Regions from separate parts of the Rhizobium sp. BK060 genome, predicted to be linked through region 1. Evidence: riboswitches for the same ligand, from Rfam matches in the RefSeq annotation. Region 1 holds a riboswitch; the other holds the start of a gene.

Region 1 (7,436 bases):
GGCATAAGCGAGAAACGCACGTGAATTGGCGTCGCCACCTTCGATGAGATAGGCCCAGAGGGCATTTAAGTCTTCAAGCGGAACATTCGAAAACGGCGTCAAACCTGCGTCCGGCTTCGAATCTCCCGGCAGTACGGCGATAAGCGCGCCATGGCGCGCTGCCGCCGCATGAAGCGCCTCGAGTGCATAGTGGAAATAGCTTGCGCCACCCAACGCCCTGACGACGATCAGCTTCGCATGCCGGGCCGTCCGCTTGATATAGGCGTCGACCGACATCGGATGCTTCAAGCTCATCAGGCTTGCCAGCCGCAGCCCGAAGCCAGCGGCCGCCTCGTCATACGCGGCCGCCACTGCAGCAAGCTCGGTGTCGGCCGCCGACAAAAAGAGGACATCACCGGGAGACTGACCGAGATCGATCGCCTCCTCGCCGTCACTTATCGTTCCCTGCTGTGCCAGGAGCAGATGCATTGGTCTGCCTTATGCCAGCGCTTCTATCGCCTTGCGCACCGCCGCTTCGTCCATCTCGTGCAGGCCGATGACGACCAGGCGGGTACCGCGCGCTTCGCCGGGCGCCCAGGCGCGATCGAAATAGTGGTCGATGCGGGTTCCAACCGCCTGGACTTGCAGGCGCATCGGCTTGCCAGGAACATGGACGAATCCCTTGAGGCGCAGCACGTCATGCTGGCCGATGATCGACTTCAACGCGCCCACGAAGGCGGCAGGATCGGCAACGGGGCCGAGTTCCACGACAAAGCTGTCGAACTCGTCGTGGTCGTGCGTTACGCCGTCCTGGTGCTCGAGTTCATGATGGGACTTGCGGTTGACTACATCGTCTTCGGTACCGACGCCGAGCCCGAGCAGCACGCTCGCCGGAACCTCGCCATTGCGTGCCTCGATCATGACAGGCTTGCGGGCAACACGGGAAGCGACCTCGTCGCGCACGCGACCGAGGCCTGCCGCATCGAGAAGATCGGTCTTGTTGAGCACGATCAGATCGGCGCAGGTCAGTTGATCCTCGAAAAGCTCCTCGATCGGGCTTTCGTGGTCGAGCGACTCGTCCTCCACGCGGCGGGCCTCGACGGCATCGTGATCGTCGGCAAAGCGCCCGGCGGCAACGGCGGCGCTATCGACGACGGTGACCACGCCATCGACGGTGACCTGCGTGCGGATGTCGGGCCAGTTGAAGGCGGCAACGAGCGGCTGGGGCAGCGCGAGGCCGGAGGTTTCGATGACGATGTGGTCGGGGCGCTGTTCGCGTTCCAAAAGCTTCGTCATCGTCGGAATGAAGTCGTCGGCAACCGTGCAGCAGATGCAGCCATTGGTGAGCTCGATGATATCGTCCTCGGTGCAGTTTTCGGCGCCGCAGCCCCTGAGCACCTCGCCGTCGACGCCGAGATCGCCGAACTCGTTGATAATCAGCGCGATCTTCTTGCCGTTCGTATTGGAAAGCAGATTGCGGATCATCGTCGTCTTGCCGGCGCCGAGAAAGCCGGTGATCACGGTCGCCGGGATTTTCTGCTGGTTCATGAAATTCAACCCTTCATCTTCAGCGGCAGACCTGCCGCGATAAAATACACATCCGCGGCTTCAGCCGCGATCATTTGATGCAAGCGGCCGGCATGATCCCGGAATTCCCGCGCCATGCGGTTTTCCGGAACGATGCCCAGACCGACCTCATTGGAAACGATGACGAGGCGCGCACGCGCCGTAGGCACGTACGCGGCAAGCGAGGCGAACTCTGCCCCAATGTCGCGCTGCTCCATCATCAGATTGGTGACCCAAAGCGTCAGGCAATCGACAAGGATCGCCCGCCCCTCGCCGTCGATCGCCCGCAGGCATCCGACAAGATCGAGCGGTTCTTCCTGGGTATGCCACAGATGGCCACGATCGGCTTTGTGCTTGTCGATCCGGACGCGCATCTCGTCGTCCCAAGCCCGGCCCGTTGCCACATAATGGCGCTCCAGACCGGTCGAAACGACCAACTGCTCGGCAAAACGTGATTTTCCAGAGCGCGCACCGCCCAAGACGAAGGTCGCGCCGGATGATATCGGGCTCATGGAAAGTACTGTCCGATCTGCGGAAGTCTTCCGCGAGAAGCCGGAGCGGCTGCAAAACGCAGCCGGAAAATCTCTCTTTCAGCCATGACAACCTCCGTGCTGGCAGCGGGCATCACCCAGGAATGGGCTGTTCGCCCGGCACGATTGGCAGGTCTCCTGGCTCGCGGATTTTAGCCGCGATCGGGGCAGACCGGAAACCGGTCGCCCAGATCGTGCTAGCGGATCTTCCTCGCCTTCCCGGCTGCATTTCATGAAAAGGCGGACGATTCGTAGACGTAAGAGGCGTCCAGCCCCGGTTGATCATGATGCACTGCCAGTGACTTTTCCGTCGCCGCTTCCGCGCCGCCCGCCTGCACTATTGCAGACCGTCAACCACGGGGAACCAACGCCGGACGGAAAACCCTGACCGCTCTACAGTCGCGGGGTCGGCTATGATGACGGTGCCCGGATTGGGTCCACCGCTTCACATTCCCTTTTCATCCGTACCGATTCAACCGGTCCGGAACCATCCGTTATGAAGTCATCGTTAGGCAAGGCCACTGGCGAAGTCAATCGTGAGCCATCACTCACGACAACGACATTGCATGCCTCGGGCCGCGGTCAAGACGACCTTCTCTACCATATTTATCGTCTTTTATCAGTGGCTTACGTCACAAATAATTGTTGCCAGCGCCGGTCTTTTGCCGCAATTGCATCGCAAGCGGGTCGCGCCACTGATTGCCCTTCCCCTCACCGCACTTGACCGCACCAGCGCCCGCCTAGTTTCTCTGCCATGCTCCTGAAAGTCGATATCCGCCGCTTCGGCCCGTTTCACACCCTCCTCGATATCGGGCGGATGCGCGCTCTGCTGCGGCGGAGCGAAATGGGGATGGTTATCGCCGGCGCGATCGTCGGGGTGATCTCCGGGCTGGCTGTGACAGGCATGAGCCTGGCCTCCCGTGCAATGCACAGGCTGATCTTCGGAATCAGCGACGTCGAGAGGCTGAGCTCCTCGCAGATCGATAACAAGTTCCTGCTACTGACGGCACCGGTTTGCGGCGGCATCCTGCTCGGTCTTTTGCTGTTCATCCTCGCCAAGACCCGTAAGAAGCCGATGGTGGACCCGATCGAGGCAAACGCTCTGCATGGCGGTCGGCTATCGCTCACCGACAGCATTCTGGTGGCCGTCCAGAACCTTATTTCGAACGGATTCGGCGCTTCGGTGGGCCTGGAAGCCGGCTACACACAGTTGGCGGCCGGTCTGGCCTCGAAGCTTGGCCTGAAGTTGCAGCTTCGCCGGTCGGACCTGCGCGTTCTCGTCGGATGCGGCGCGGCCGGTGCGATTGCCGCGGCCTTCAATGCGCCGCTGACCGGCGCCTTCTATGCCTTCGAGCTCATCATTGGCACATACACCATCGTCTCGCTGACGCCCGTTGTCGTTTCCGCACTGGTCGCGACCCAGGTTGCGCGGCTGCTGGCCGGCAGCGATTTCCTGATCGATGTTGGCGAATTCGGCTCGGTCATGCCGGCGGACTATGTCCCGGCTCTGCTACTCGGTGCCGTCTGCGCGGGCGTTGGCATTCTCATCATGCAGGGCGTCGCCTCGATCGAGGAACTGGCGCGCCGGAGTTCCATCGCAACGCCGCTGCGCCCCGCCCTTGGCGGCATCGTCGTCGGTCTGCTGGCCCTTATCACGCCGCAGGTCCTGTCAGCGGGACACGGAGCGCTGCACCTCAATCTCGGGCGCGATGTCGCTATTCCGGTCCTCATTGGGTTGCTTCTCCTCAAAGCCTTCGCCTCCGCGATCTCGATCGGCTCGGGTTTCAGAGGCGGCCTCTTCTTCGCGTCGCTGTTCATGGGGGCGTTGCTCGGCAAGCTATTTGCCTATTCCGCACCCTATTTCGCCCACGCGACGCTGACACCCGTCATCTACGCGGTCGTCGGCATGAGTTCGCTCGCAGTCGCCGTTATTGGCGGCCCCCTGACGATGACGTTCCTGGCGCTGGAGATCACCGGCGACTTTCCAATCACCGCGCTTGTCCTTGCGGCCGTCATCACGTCCTCACTCGTCGTGCGCAGCACCTTCGGCTACTCCTTCGCAACATGGCGCTTCCACCTGCGCGGCGAGAGCATTCGCAGCGCCCACGATGTCGGCTGGATTCGCAACCTGACGGTCGGCCGGCTGATGCGCGCCGATGTGAAGACCGCCAACGCCACGCTCTCGATCGACGAGTTCAAGGAGCGCTTCCCCATTGGTTCGGCGCAGCGCGTCGTCCTGGTGGACGACACGGGCAAATATAGCGGCCTGGTGCTCGTTCCCGATATTTACGCGAACCTGACCGACACCGACGACACCGGCAAGGATCTCAGCGAATTCATCCGCTACAAGAACGATTTCCTGCAGCCGCAGATGAACGCCAAGCAGGCAGCCGCCATCTTCGACAAGACCGAAAGCGAAGCGCTGGCCGTCGTCAACAATCTGATTGAGCGCAAGGTTGTCGGGCAACTGAGCGAGGCCTATACGCTCCGCCGCTATAGCGAAGAACTAGATCGCCGCCGCCGCGAAATATCTGGCGAGATCTAGCCGAAGAGCTTGTCGAGCCAGCGCCGGTCAAGACAGGCTTCCAACTCGGCCGCAATGTCGTCAAGGGCCTTTTCGACACCCGCACGGTAATCGTTCGCTTCGCCCGAAAGACCGAGACTCCGCAGCAAATGGGAACGATAAATGTCACTCGTGAAGAGCCCGTGCAGATATGTGCCGGCAATCCGGCCGTCTGCGGATACTGCACCGTCCGGCTTTCCATCGATGATCGCGAACGGCCGGCCGCAATCCTCTCCGACGGTGATGCCGAGGTGGATCTGATAGCCTGCAAGCGGCGCGCCGTCTTCCACCGTCACGGCGACGCTGTTCCGCACCGTCTTTTCCGGTGCCATCATCGTCTCGACATCCAGTAGGCCGAGACCGGTAGTCTCCACCGCATCTCCCTCGATGCCCAAGGGGTCGCGGACCTTACGTCCGAGCATCTGATAGCCGCCGCAAATGCCGATGACCCGGCCACCCCGTTTCACATGGGCCAGGAGATCGGCATCCCAACCTTGCGTGCGCATATCCGCCAGATCCGATATCGTCGACTTCGAACCGGGCAGGATGACCAGACGGGCGTCCGACGGCAGCCGCTCGCCGGGGCGGACAAAAACCAACTCGACATCCGGCTCCGCAGCCAGCGGATCCAGATCGTCGAAATTCGCGATGCGGGAAAACACCGGTACGGCAATCCTCAGCGCAGCCGTACCGCCTCGTGCCAGGCGCTCCAGCGCCACCGAGTCCTCGGCCGGCAATTGCGAAGCGTATTTGAGCCACGGCACCACACCGAAGCATGGCCACCCGGTATGATCCCGTACAGCATCGATCCCTGCATCGAACAGCGAAACGTCGCCGCGGAACTTGTTGATGATGTAGCCGGATATCATTGCCCGGTCTTCCCCGGATAGGATCGTATGCGTGCCGACCAGCGAAGCGATCACGCCGCCCCGATCGATATCGCCCACCAGGACGACGGGCACGCCGGCGCGTGCCGCAAATCCCATATTGGCGATATCGCCGGCCCTGAGATTGATTTCGGCAGGCGAGCCGGCGCCTTCCACAATGACAAGATCTGCTCTGATCGAAACTTCGGAAAAGCTCTGCATCACGTAGTCGAGGAGTGCGGGCTTGAGTTTTTGATAGTCCCGCCCTTTGGCCTGCCCCCAGACCTTGCCGTGGACGATGATCTGGCTGCCGTATTCGGATTGCGGCTTGAGCAACACAGGATTCATGTGCACGGAGGACGGTACCCGCGCAGCGAGCGACTGCAGCCATTGCGCACGGCCGATCTCACCACCGTCATCAGCGACAGCGGCATTGTTTGACATGTTCTGGGGCTTGAAGGGACGGACCGAAAGGCCGCGATTGGCAGCAAGCCGGCAAAGCCCCGCAACAAGAACGGTCTTGCCGACGTCGGAGCCGGTACCCTGGAGCATGATGGCCTTGGTCATTGTCGCAGAACTCCGGAGAAATTCGCCTCGGCCTACAACGACGTCAAGGTTGCGGTCAATCGCAGGCGCCGAAAATGCGAAGGCCGCGTCAACCGTTGAAGGTTGCGCGGCCTGCCGAAATACGCTGGCGCATTCGCCCACACACGGCGAAGCTCACGTTCCCCGGGACGCACTACCTGATCCGGAGAAGCAGCGGTGTCCCCCGCTACGCAACAACAGATAGCGCCACATTATTACCGGAGGGTTAGCAAGCCCTTAAGCAAAGATGAATTTTGGCATTTTCTGACTTTTCTTCTCGATCGAGGCGCCGCTGCCAAGTCTACCAACACAATCTCTGAACGCTCGCGGTAATCTTTTGGTGAGACTAGCATTAACGATATTAAATCAGATGTTTAGACTTCACGCCTCAAGCACAGAAGACAATTGATTTCCGCAACCGAACGCGTAGGCTGCCTTCCAAGGCGCCAAGACGAGCGCCACCGCAAAAGCCCGGACAACAGCACGAGGACCTCCGCGAGGTGTGGAACGCCTAGGTTGTGGCCGCTGCAGCAAGAATGGGAACGCAAGATGAGATTTCTCTGCACGTCAATCCTGCTCGCCGCAGGAGTTTGTGCAGCCGCCGCTACCGCGCAGGCTGCCGAATGCGGCAACGTCGCCATCGCTGAAATGAAATGGGCCTCGGCCGGTATTGCCGCCAACTTCGATAAGTTCATTCTCGAGAAGGGTTACGGCTGCTCGGTCAAGATCGTCCCGGGTGACACGATGCCGACTTTCCTCTCGATGAACGGAAAAGGTGAGCCGGATATCGCGTCCGAGTTCTGGATTAATTCAGTGCGCACCGAACTCGATAGCGCAGTCAAGGAGGGCAAGTTGATCCAGGCGGCCGAAATCCTCTCGGAGGGCGCCGTCGAGGGCTGGTGGATACCGAAATTCATCGCCGATGCCAATCCGGAGATCCGCAGCGTAGAGGACGCACTCAAGCATCCCGAACTTTTCCCGGCACCGGGCAATTCATCGCAGGGCGCGGTCTATAGTTGTCCCGTCGGCTGGAGTTGCCAGATATCGACGTCAAATCTGTTCCGCGCGCTGGGAGCCGACAAGAACGGGTTTCAGCTTGTCGAAACCAGCAGCCCGCAGGAACTTGATGATTCCATCGCAGCCGCATTCCAGAAAAAGACCGGTTGGCTTGGCTACTATTGGGCCCCGACAGCCATCCTCGGCAAATACGACATGACTCTCCTCAGCTTCGGCGTCGGTCATAACAAGGCAGAATGGGACAGCTGCACATCGGTCCCTGGCTGCGCTCGACCGCAGGTGAACTCCTACCCAGTCTCCAGGGCCTACACGATCGTGACCAAGGGCTTC
Region 2 (7,436 bases), on a different contig from region 1:
GCTCGACTGCTGGATCGCGACGCCGATCAACAAGGCCAGCAAATGCGGCTGTCGCAGCGAACTTCCTGTCGCAGCCGAGATATCGACGGGTGTGCCACGCCGGCGCGTCGGGCCTATCCGCGGGCAATAGATCGCCATCACCACGGTCATGACGAAGCCGAACGTCATCACAGGGAGCACCATCTCGCCACCCCAATAGCCGATCAGCTCCCCGCCGATCAGGGTGGAAACGATAAACGCGATCGAGCCCCAGACCCTCATCGAGCCATAATCCAGACCCCAGCGCCGGACGCCCGAAATCACGATCGATTCGACGACCGGGACGTAGCAGGCAAAGGTCGCTCCCTGGATCGTATAGACGATCAGCACCGGCCAGAATGTGTTCGTCCAGTAGAGCGCGATCGCCGTCAGCAGCGATAGGCAACCTGAAAACAACAGCACATCCGCCCGCTCATTCATCCGGTCGGCATACATCGCGACGATCGGAGCGACGAGGACACGCACGACCATCGGCACGGCTAGGATGACGCCGATCTCATGGTCGTTGAACGCGTGCAGCGCAAGCCACATCGGGAAGAACGGCAAGGCCACGCCATTGACGAGCAAAGGCGCACAGTAGGACAAAGCACTGAGAAGCCGGAAGCGCGGTGGCGCCCCCTCACTTGCTGGAGGATTTTGAGCGGGAATCATGGGGTGACCTGCAGGAAACTGAACGTTGCCTATCACGTCAACCTAAGGGCGACTATGGCAAGAAATTGCCCATCTGAAACGTTTTAGAAAATAAATAGGCCTGTCGCAAAGACACAACGGGCTAAATTGATGCATGGAATTGGGGATCGAAAGGCCGCGTTCAGGCGGCCTGCTGCGCGACTTCCTTTTCGTGATGGCCGATCGCCATCGGGATCGGCTGCATGCCGCTCGTTGCACGCCACTCGATCAATTCAAACGTGCCGTCCTGATGCTCGGCAATCGCCGTGCAGCTTTCGACCCAGTCGCCGGTATTAATGTAACGGATGCCGTCCATGTCCTCCATCACCGCGTGGTGGATATGGCCACAGATCACGCCGTCGGCACCGTGCTTGCGAGCTTCTTCGGCGACGACCCGCTGGAACTCGCCGATGAAGTTGACTGCGTGTTTGACCTGCAGCTTGGCCCATGCGGAAAACGACCAATAGGGCATGCCCATCCGGCGGCGGATGGCTGCCAGGCCGACATTGATCATGATCGCCATGTCGTAGGCCCAGTCGCCGAGATAAGCGAGCAGGCGCGCGTTGCGCACGACGACGTCGAACTCGTCGCCATGCAACACGAGGTATTTCTTGCCGTCGGCCGCCTCATGCATCATCCGCTCAGCAACCTCGATGCCGCCGAAATGGGTGCCCGGAAAGTCGCGAAGGAATTCGTCGTGATTGCCCGGGATATAGATGACCCGCGTGCCCTTGCGCGCCTTGCGCAGTAGCTTCTGGACCACATCGTTGCAATCCTGCGGCCAGTACCAGCTACGCTTCAACCGCCAGCCGTCGACGATATCGCCGACAAGAAAGATGGTATCCGCCTCGTGATGCTTGAGAAAATCCAGCAGGAAGTCCACCTTCGCGGCCTTGGAGCCGAGATGCACATCGGAAATGAAAAGCGTACGGAAGTGCCGCGTATCCATATTGTCCCTCACAAGCATCCTGCTCATGTCCCATTGTTCACCTGCCCTTCCAAAACCAGAGTCGTGTTTCAGGAAGATGACATGCCGGCGCTACGGCTGATTTTCCCGGTTTCCATCGAGCCTCGCCGCGGCCGCGGCAGATTTGCGCTGTTTTCGCATTTCGAACGGAAATTCCGACTGTTCCGCCACCCCGTTTGATGTATTGAAGGCAGTTCAAAGACAGCATGCGGCAGCCCGGAGGCGATGATGGATCATCAGGAAAAGTCCAAGACGGAAAAAAATCTGGCAGGTGGAAGTCTCGACGAGCAGGCGCTCTACTTCCATCGCTATCCGCGTCCGGGCAAGCTCGAAATCCAGGCGATCAAGCCGCTCGGCAACCAGCGCGACCTGGCACTCGCCTATTCTCCGGGCGTTGCAGCGCCCTGCCTGGCGATCCGCGACAATCCCGAGACGGCCGCCGACTATACGTCTCGCGCAAATCTCGTAGCGGTCATTTCCAACGGTACGGCCGTTCTCGGCCTCGGCAATATCGGCCCGTTGGCATCGAAGCCGGTCATGGAGGGCAAGGCCGTCCTCTTCAAGAAGTTCGCCAACATCGACGTCTTCGACATCGAGGTCGATGCATCGAGCGTCGAGCAGATGGTGTCGACCGTCGCCTCGCTCGAGCCGACCTTCGGCGGCATCAATCTCGAGGACATCAAGGCACCGGAATGTTTCGAGATCGAGCGTCAGCTGCGCGAAACCATGAAGATCCCGGTCTTCCACGATGACCAGCATGGCACCGCCATCATCGTTGCCGCCGCCATCCTCAATGGTCTGGAACTGGCGAACAAGAAGATCGACGAGGTCAAGATCGTCGCCTCGGGTGCCGGTGCTGCCGCCCTTGCCTGCCTCAATCTCCTCGTCACGCTCGGCGCCAAGCGGGAAAACATCTGGGTCCATGACATCGAGGGCCTCGTCTACGAAGGCCGCACCGAATTGATGGACGAATGGAAGAGCGTCTACACGCAGAAGAGCGACACACGCACACTCGCCGAAAACATCGGCGGTGCCGACGTCTTCCTTGGACTTTCCGCCGCCGGCGTGCTGAAGTCGGAACTGCTGGCGCAGATGGCCGAAAACCCGCTGATCATGGCGCTCGCCAACCCGACGCCCGAGATCATGCCCGATCTCGCTCGCGCCGCGCGCCCCGATGCCATGATCTGCACCGGCCGTTCCGACTTCCCGAACCAGGTGAACAACGTTCTCTGCTTCCCCTATATTTTCCGCGGCGCGCTCGATTGCGGCGCAGTGACGATCAACGAAGAAATGAAAATGGCGGCCGTGCGCGCCATCGCAGCACTTGCGCGCGAGGAACCTTCCGACGTCGCCGCACGCGCCTACTCGGGTGAAACGCCGGTCTTCGGCCCGAACTACCTGATTCCCTCGCCTTTCGACCCGCGCCTGATCCTGCGCATCGCCCCGGCCGTCGCGAAGGCAGCCGCCGAGAGCGGTGTCGCCCTGCGCCCGATCAGCGACTTCGACGCCTACCTCGACCAGCTCAACCGTTTCGTCTTCCGCTCCGGTTTCATCATGAAGCCGATCTTTGCCGCGGCGAAGAATGCCGAGCGCAAGCGCGTGATCTTCTCCGAAGGCGAGGACGAGCGGGTGTTGCGCGCCGCACAGGTCCTGCTGGAAGAAGGAATTGCCAAACCGATCCTGATCGGTCGCCCGCAAGTCATCGAGACTCGCCTAAAGCGCTACGGCCTACGCATTCGTCCACTGGCCGATTTCGATGTCATCAACCCGGAAGACGATCCACGCTTCCGCGAATATGTCGATCTCTACTTCTCGCTCGTTGGACGTCGCGGCGTCATTCCGGAGGCAGCCCGTACCATCGTTCGTACCAACACGACTGTCATCGGCGCCCTGGCCCTGAAGCGGGGTGAGGCAGATGCGCTCATCTGTGGGCTGGAGGGCCGCTACGAGAAACATCTGCGCGACGTTCGCCAGATCATCGGCAAGCGACACGACGTGTGCGACTTCTCGGCGCTCAGCCTGCTGATCTCGCAGCGCGGTGCCGCCTTCTTCACCGACACCTACGTCACCTTTAATCCGACTGCGGAGGAGATTGCGGAGTCCGCGGTTCTTGCCGCCGAGGAAATCAAGCGCTTCGGCATCACGCCGCGAGCTGCCCTCGTATCCCATTCGAATTTCGGTTCGCGTGAGTCCGAGAGCGCGACGAAGATGCGTGCCGCTCTCAAGCTCGTGCGTGAGGCGGCGCCGGATCTCGAAGTCGACGGCGAAATGCACGGCGAAAGCGCGATCTCCGACGCCCTGCGCAAGCGCGTCATGCCCGACACGACCCTGCACGACGAAGCAAACCTGCTGGTTTTCCCGAACCTCGATGCAGCCAACATCACGCTCGGCGTCGTAAAGTCGATGATCGACGGGTTGCACGTCGGGCCGATCTTGCTTGGTGCAGCGCTGCCCGCGCACATCCTGGCGCCGTCCGTCACTTCCCGCGGCGTAGTCAACATGGCCGCCCTCGCCGTCGTGGAGGCTTCACAACCGGCGTGATTTGCCGCAGATCGAGAAAATGCGGTAGGATTCTGACCGCAGCTCGTTAAGACAAACGAGCTAGCAATGAAGGCGCGGCGAAAAAGCCGCGCCAGACGACCCTGCTATTTGCTCATCGATGGGACGATGCCTTGAACCGCTGGATTCTGTCACTCATAGCCGCATTTACTTTGACCGGCCCGAGCTACGCCCAGATGCCGGCAATCTGTGGCGATCTGCGCGCCCGCCTTGCCGACCTGCCGCAGATCATCGGCAGCACGTCCGAGGTGCGCAAGTACGCCAGCGCTATCGCAGAGCAGAACCTTGAGCTTCGCAAGGTCCGCAGCGATCTGCGCCAGAGCGGCTGCACGAGCGGCAGCATGGTGGTGATCGGCGACGATGACGGATACTGCGGGGAACTCGAGCGCGCAGAATCCAAGATGGTCGACAATATCCGCTATCTCCAGCAGCGTCGCGACGAACTGCGCGGTCAGAGCGAGGATGTCCGCACGAGGAACGAACTTCTTGCCGCACTCGATGACAATGGCTGCAACGAGGAACAATGGCCCGCCGACAGCGCCGAAGGGTATGCGCAGCCACCGAGTATCGAAGATCAGGCGCTGCGAAGCGACACGTTCATTCCGTTGGGTCGTGATCCCAGCCGGCGCCGCTATGGTCTCCCGGGCATGTCGCCGCTCTCTCATCTGAACACCGTCTGCGTGCGAAGCTGTGACGGCGGCTTTTTTCCGTTGAGCTCGAACGCAACATCCCAGGACTTTGCCCGCGATGCCGACACCTGCTCGAAGATGTGTCCCGGCATCGACACCGAGCTCTTCTATCATGACGTCTCCAGCACGGAGACATCGCAGATGATCTCCGCGGCGACAGGCGCGCCCTACAGCGCCATGCCGAATGCCTTCGCCTACAAGAACCGCAAGCCCGGCGAAAGATCGTCCTGCAGCTGCGATCTAAACGCCTACTACGAGCGGATGCGAAAAAGCCAAACGATCAGCGAACCGCCGCAGGGGTCGATCACCACGATCGAAACCAAGAAGCCCGAGACCAAGAGCCCGACCGCAGCACCCGCGGTTCCGCTGCCACAGGTGCCGGACAGGCCTTACGACCCGGCAAACAAGGTCCGTCAGATCGGTCCGCAGTTCCTGGCGGGCGACCAAGGCACGATCGACCTCAAGAACCCGGCAAAGCCAGGTCCCCAGCCGCAGCAATAGTCGCTGCCTAGTCTGCAGACTTGCCCCAACGATCCATAAACACAAGCTCCTCCAGCGGCAGGCGCTGGCGCCATCCTTTGACCGCCAGTTCCGGTTGGTCATAGAGCTGATCGACGTAACCTAGGCACAGCCAGGCAACGATCTCCACCCGCTCCGGAACGCCGAGAATCCCCTTGATATCGGACTCGTGAAAGATGCTCACCCAGCCGACCCCGACGCCTTCGGCACGCGCTGCCAGCCACAAATTCTGCACGGCGCAGACTGTGGAGTAGGAGTCCATTCGCCGGTTGTGGGTCCGTCCGAGAACGACATCACCGCAGCGATCGGGATCACAGGTGACGCAAATGCTGAGCGGTGCGGCTCGGATGCCCTCCAGCTTCAGCGACCGGTAGAGCTGCTGTCGCTCCCCCTGAAACATCTCGCCGGCCTCGCGATTAGCGCGATCGAACGCCTGCCAAACAGCCTCCTTCATCTGCTGATCGCGCACCAGGACGAAGTTCCAGGGCTGCATGAATCCAACAGACGGGGCGTGGTGCGCAGCCGTCAAAAGCCTGCTGACGACGTCGTCGGGTATGGGATCCGGGCGAAACTCCGAACGCACGTCACGGCGCGTCGAAATCGCCCTGTAGACGGCGTCGCGGTCCTCGGTCGAAAAGGCTGCAGCTCCCGACAGGGAGCCTGAATGGTCTGGTCGCATCGTCAATCCCCAACAACACAACCGCCCGCCGTCCACGCGGGTCAGTCTATGATGTCGGGCCGGTCTTCTGACTTGGCGTCATCCGACTGCCGCGCCTTCCCGGTACTGGACCAGTGGCGTGTTGCGGCAGTCGTCAGCCTTACAGCGTTGGGCACGTTTCGGTCTCACACCGAATTCCCGATTCTCCCGCCTAAGACGGGCACCCGACGGAAGGGTCTATGCCGGCAAAAATCACGCGATGCAATCCCTCACACAGAGACTGGGTAGTAACGCACATAGGCGAACTCATCGCCCGACGGCGACCAGTTCGGCACGTTGATCGTTCCCTGCCCGCCGAAGAGATCGAAGAGTGTTGTCAGCTTGCCCCCATCCATGTCCATCAGCCGCAGCCGTACATTGAGATCGCGCGGGTGGTCGAAGACGTCGGGATCGTAGGAAAGGATCAGGACCTTATCGTTGTTTGGCGACGGATGAGCAAACCAATTCCCACAATTGTCGCTGGTGATCTGCTCGAGGCCGGTCCCATCCGGGTGAATGCGCCAGATCTGCATGAGGCCGGTGCGGCTGGAATTGAAGTAGATCCACTGGCCGTCGGCTGAATAATCCGGCCCGTCATTGCGCCCCTCGCCGTGCGTCAACCGCTTTTCTTCGCCGCCGTCCACGGAGATCGTGTAGATATCGAATACGTCGTTGCGGATGCCGCAATAGGCCAGTTGTTTCCCGTCGGGCGACCAGCCATGCCAGTAGGACGGCTGATTTTGCGTCACCAGACGCGGCGTGCCGCCTTCGGCGGGTAGCACATAAATCGTCGACTTACCGAACTCAGTCTTATCGGAAATGACGATCTGACGGCCATCAGGCGAAATGCCATGATCATTGTTACAGGCCGTGGCAAAGCCGGTATCGACCTTTTCGACCTTGCCCGAACCGTCAAGCGCCAGACGGTACAGAAGACCGTCACCGTTCAGCAGAAGATAGCTACCGTCGGGTGAAAAGTTCGGCGCCTCCACGAGTTGCGTGGTTTGCCAGACGACGCGCGCCTCGCCTGTCCTGATGTTGTAGATCTCGACGGAACTGCGCAATCTGAATCCTCCTGACATCGACTCCGTCAGACCTACGACGGCCCGCCACTCAGCACAAGCAAATGCACCAGGCCAGCTTGCACCACAGGACGTGTCTCTTGGGCGACCGGCGCCTTATCCACTAATCACAAATGCGGGAAACCTAACGGTTCATCTAGCGTTCATGACGAGGATGTGACAGTTCGGTGAAGCTTTTATGACGTTGGAGTTTTCCGGTTGATCGCGTTGGTAAT

What was found. A riboswitch is a leader RNA that binds a small molecule or an ion and turns the genes downstream of it on or off. The one in region 1 is predicted to bind cobalamin.
Region 2: it holds a riboswitch for cobalamin, as region 1 does, so the genes downstream of both, bluB (5,6-dimethylbenzimidazole synthase) here and cobU (bifunctional adenosylcobinamide kinase/adenosylcobinamide-phosphate guanylyltransferase) in region 1, are expected to answer to the same signal.

The regions. Positions count from the first base shown of each region.
Region 1 is NZ_JACHYW010000018.1:79,371-86,806, reverse strand. It holds gene cobN (cobaltochelatase subunit CobN) at 1-468, opposite strand, end outside; gene cobW (cobalamin biosynthesis protein CobW) at 478-1,527, opposite strand; gene cobU (bifunctional adenosylcobinamide kinase/adenosylcobinamide-phosphate guanylyltransferase) at 1,533-2,057, opposite strand; cobalamin riboswitch at 2,186-2,582, opposite strand; gene FHT71_RS20090 (chloride channel protein) at 2,830-4,620, shown strand; gene FHT71_RS20085 (cobyric acid synthase) at 4,617-6,071, opposite strand; gene FHT71_RS20080 (glycine betaine ABC transporter substrate-binding protein) at 6,639-7,436, shown strand, end outside.
Region 2 is NZ_JACHYW010000039.1:10,544-17,979, reverse strand. It holds gene FHT71_RS28695 (MFS transporter) at 1-690, opposite strand, end outside; gene FHT71_RS28690 (UDP-2,3-diacylglucosamine diphosphatase) at 851-1,657, opposite strand; gene FHT71_RS28685 (NADP-dependent malic enzyme) at 1,904-4,216, shown strand; gene FHT71_RS28680 (DUF2865 domain-containing protein) at 4,348-5,424, shown strand; gene bluB (5,6-dimethylbenzimidazole synthase) at 5,432-6,121, opposite strand; cobalamin riboswitch at 6,161-6,343, opposite strand; gene FHT71_RS28670 (PD40 domain-containing protein) at 6,370-7,203, opposite strand; gene FHT71_RS28665 (LTA synthase family protein) at 7,420-7,436, shown strand, end outside.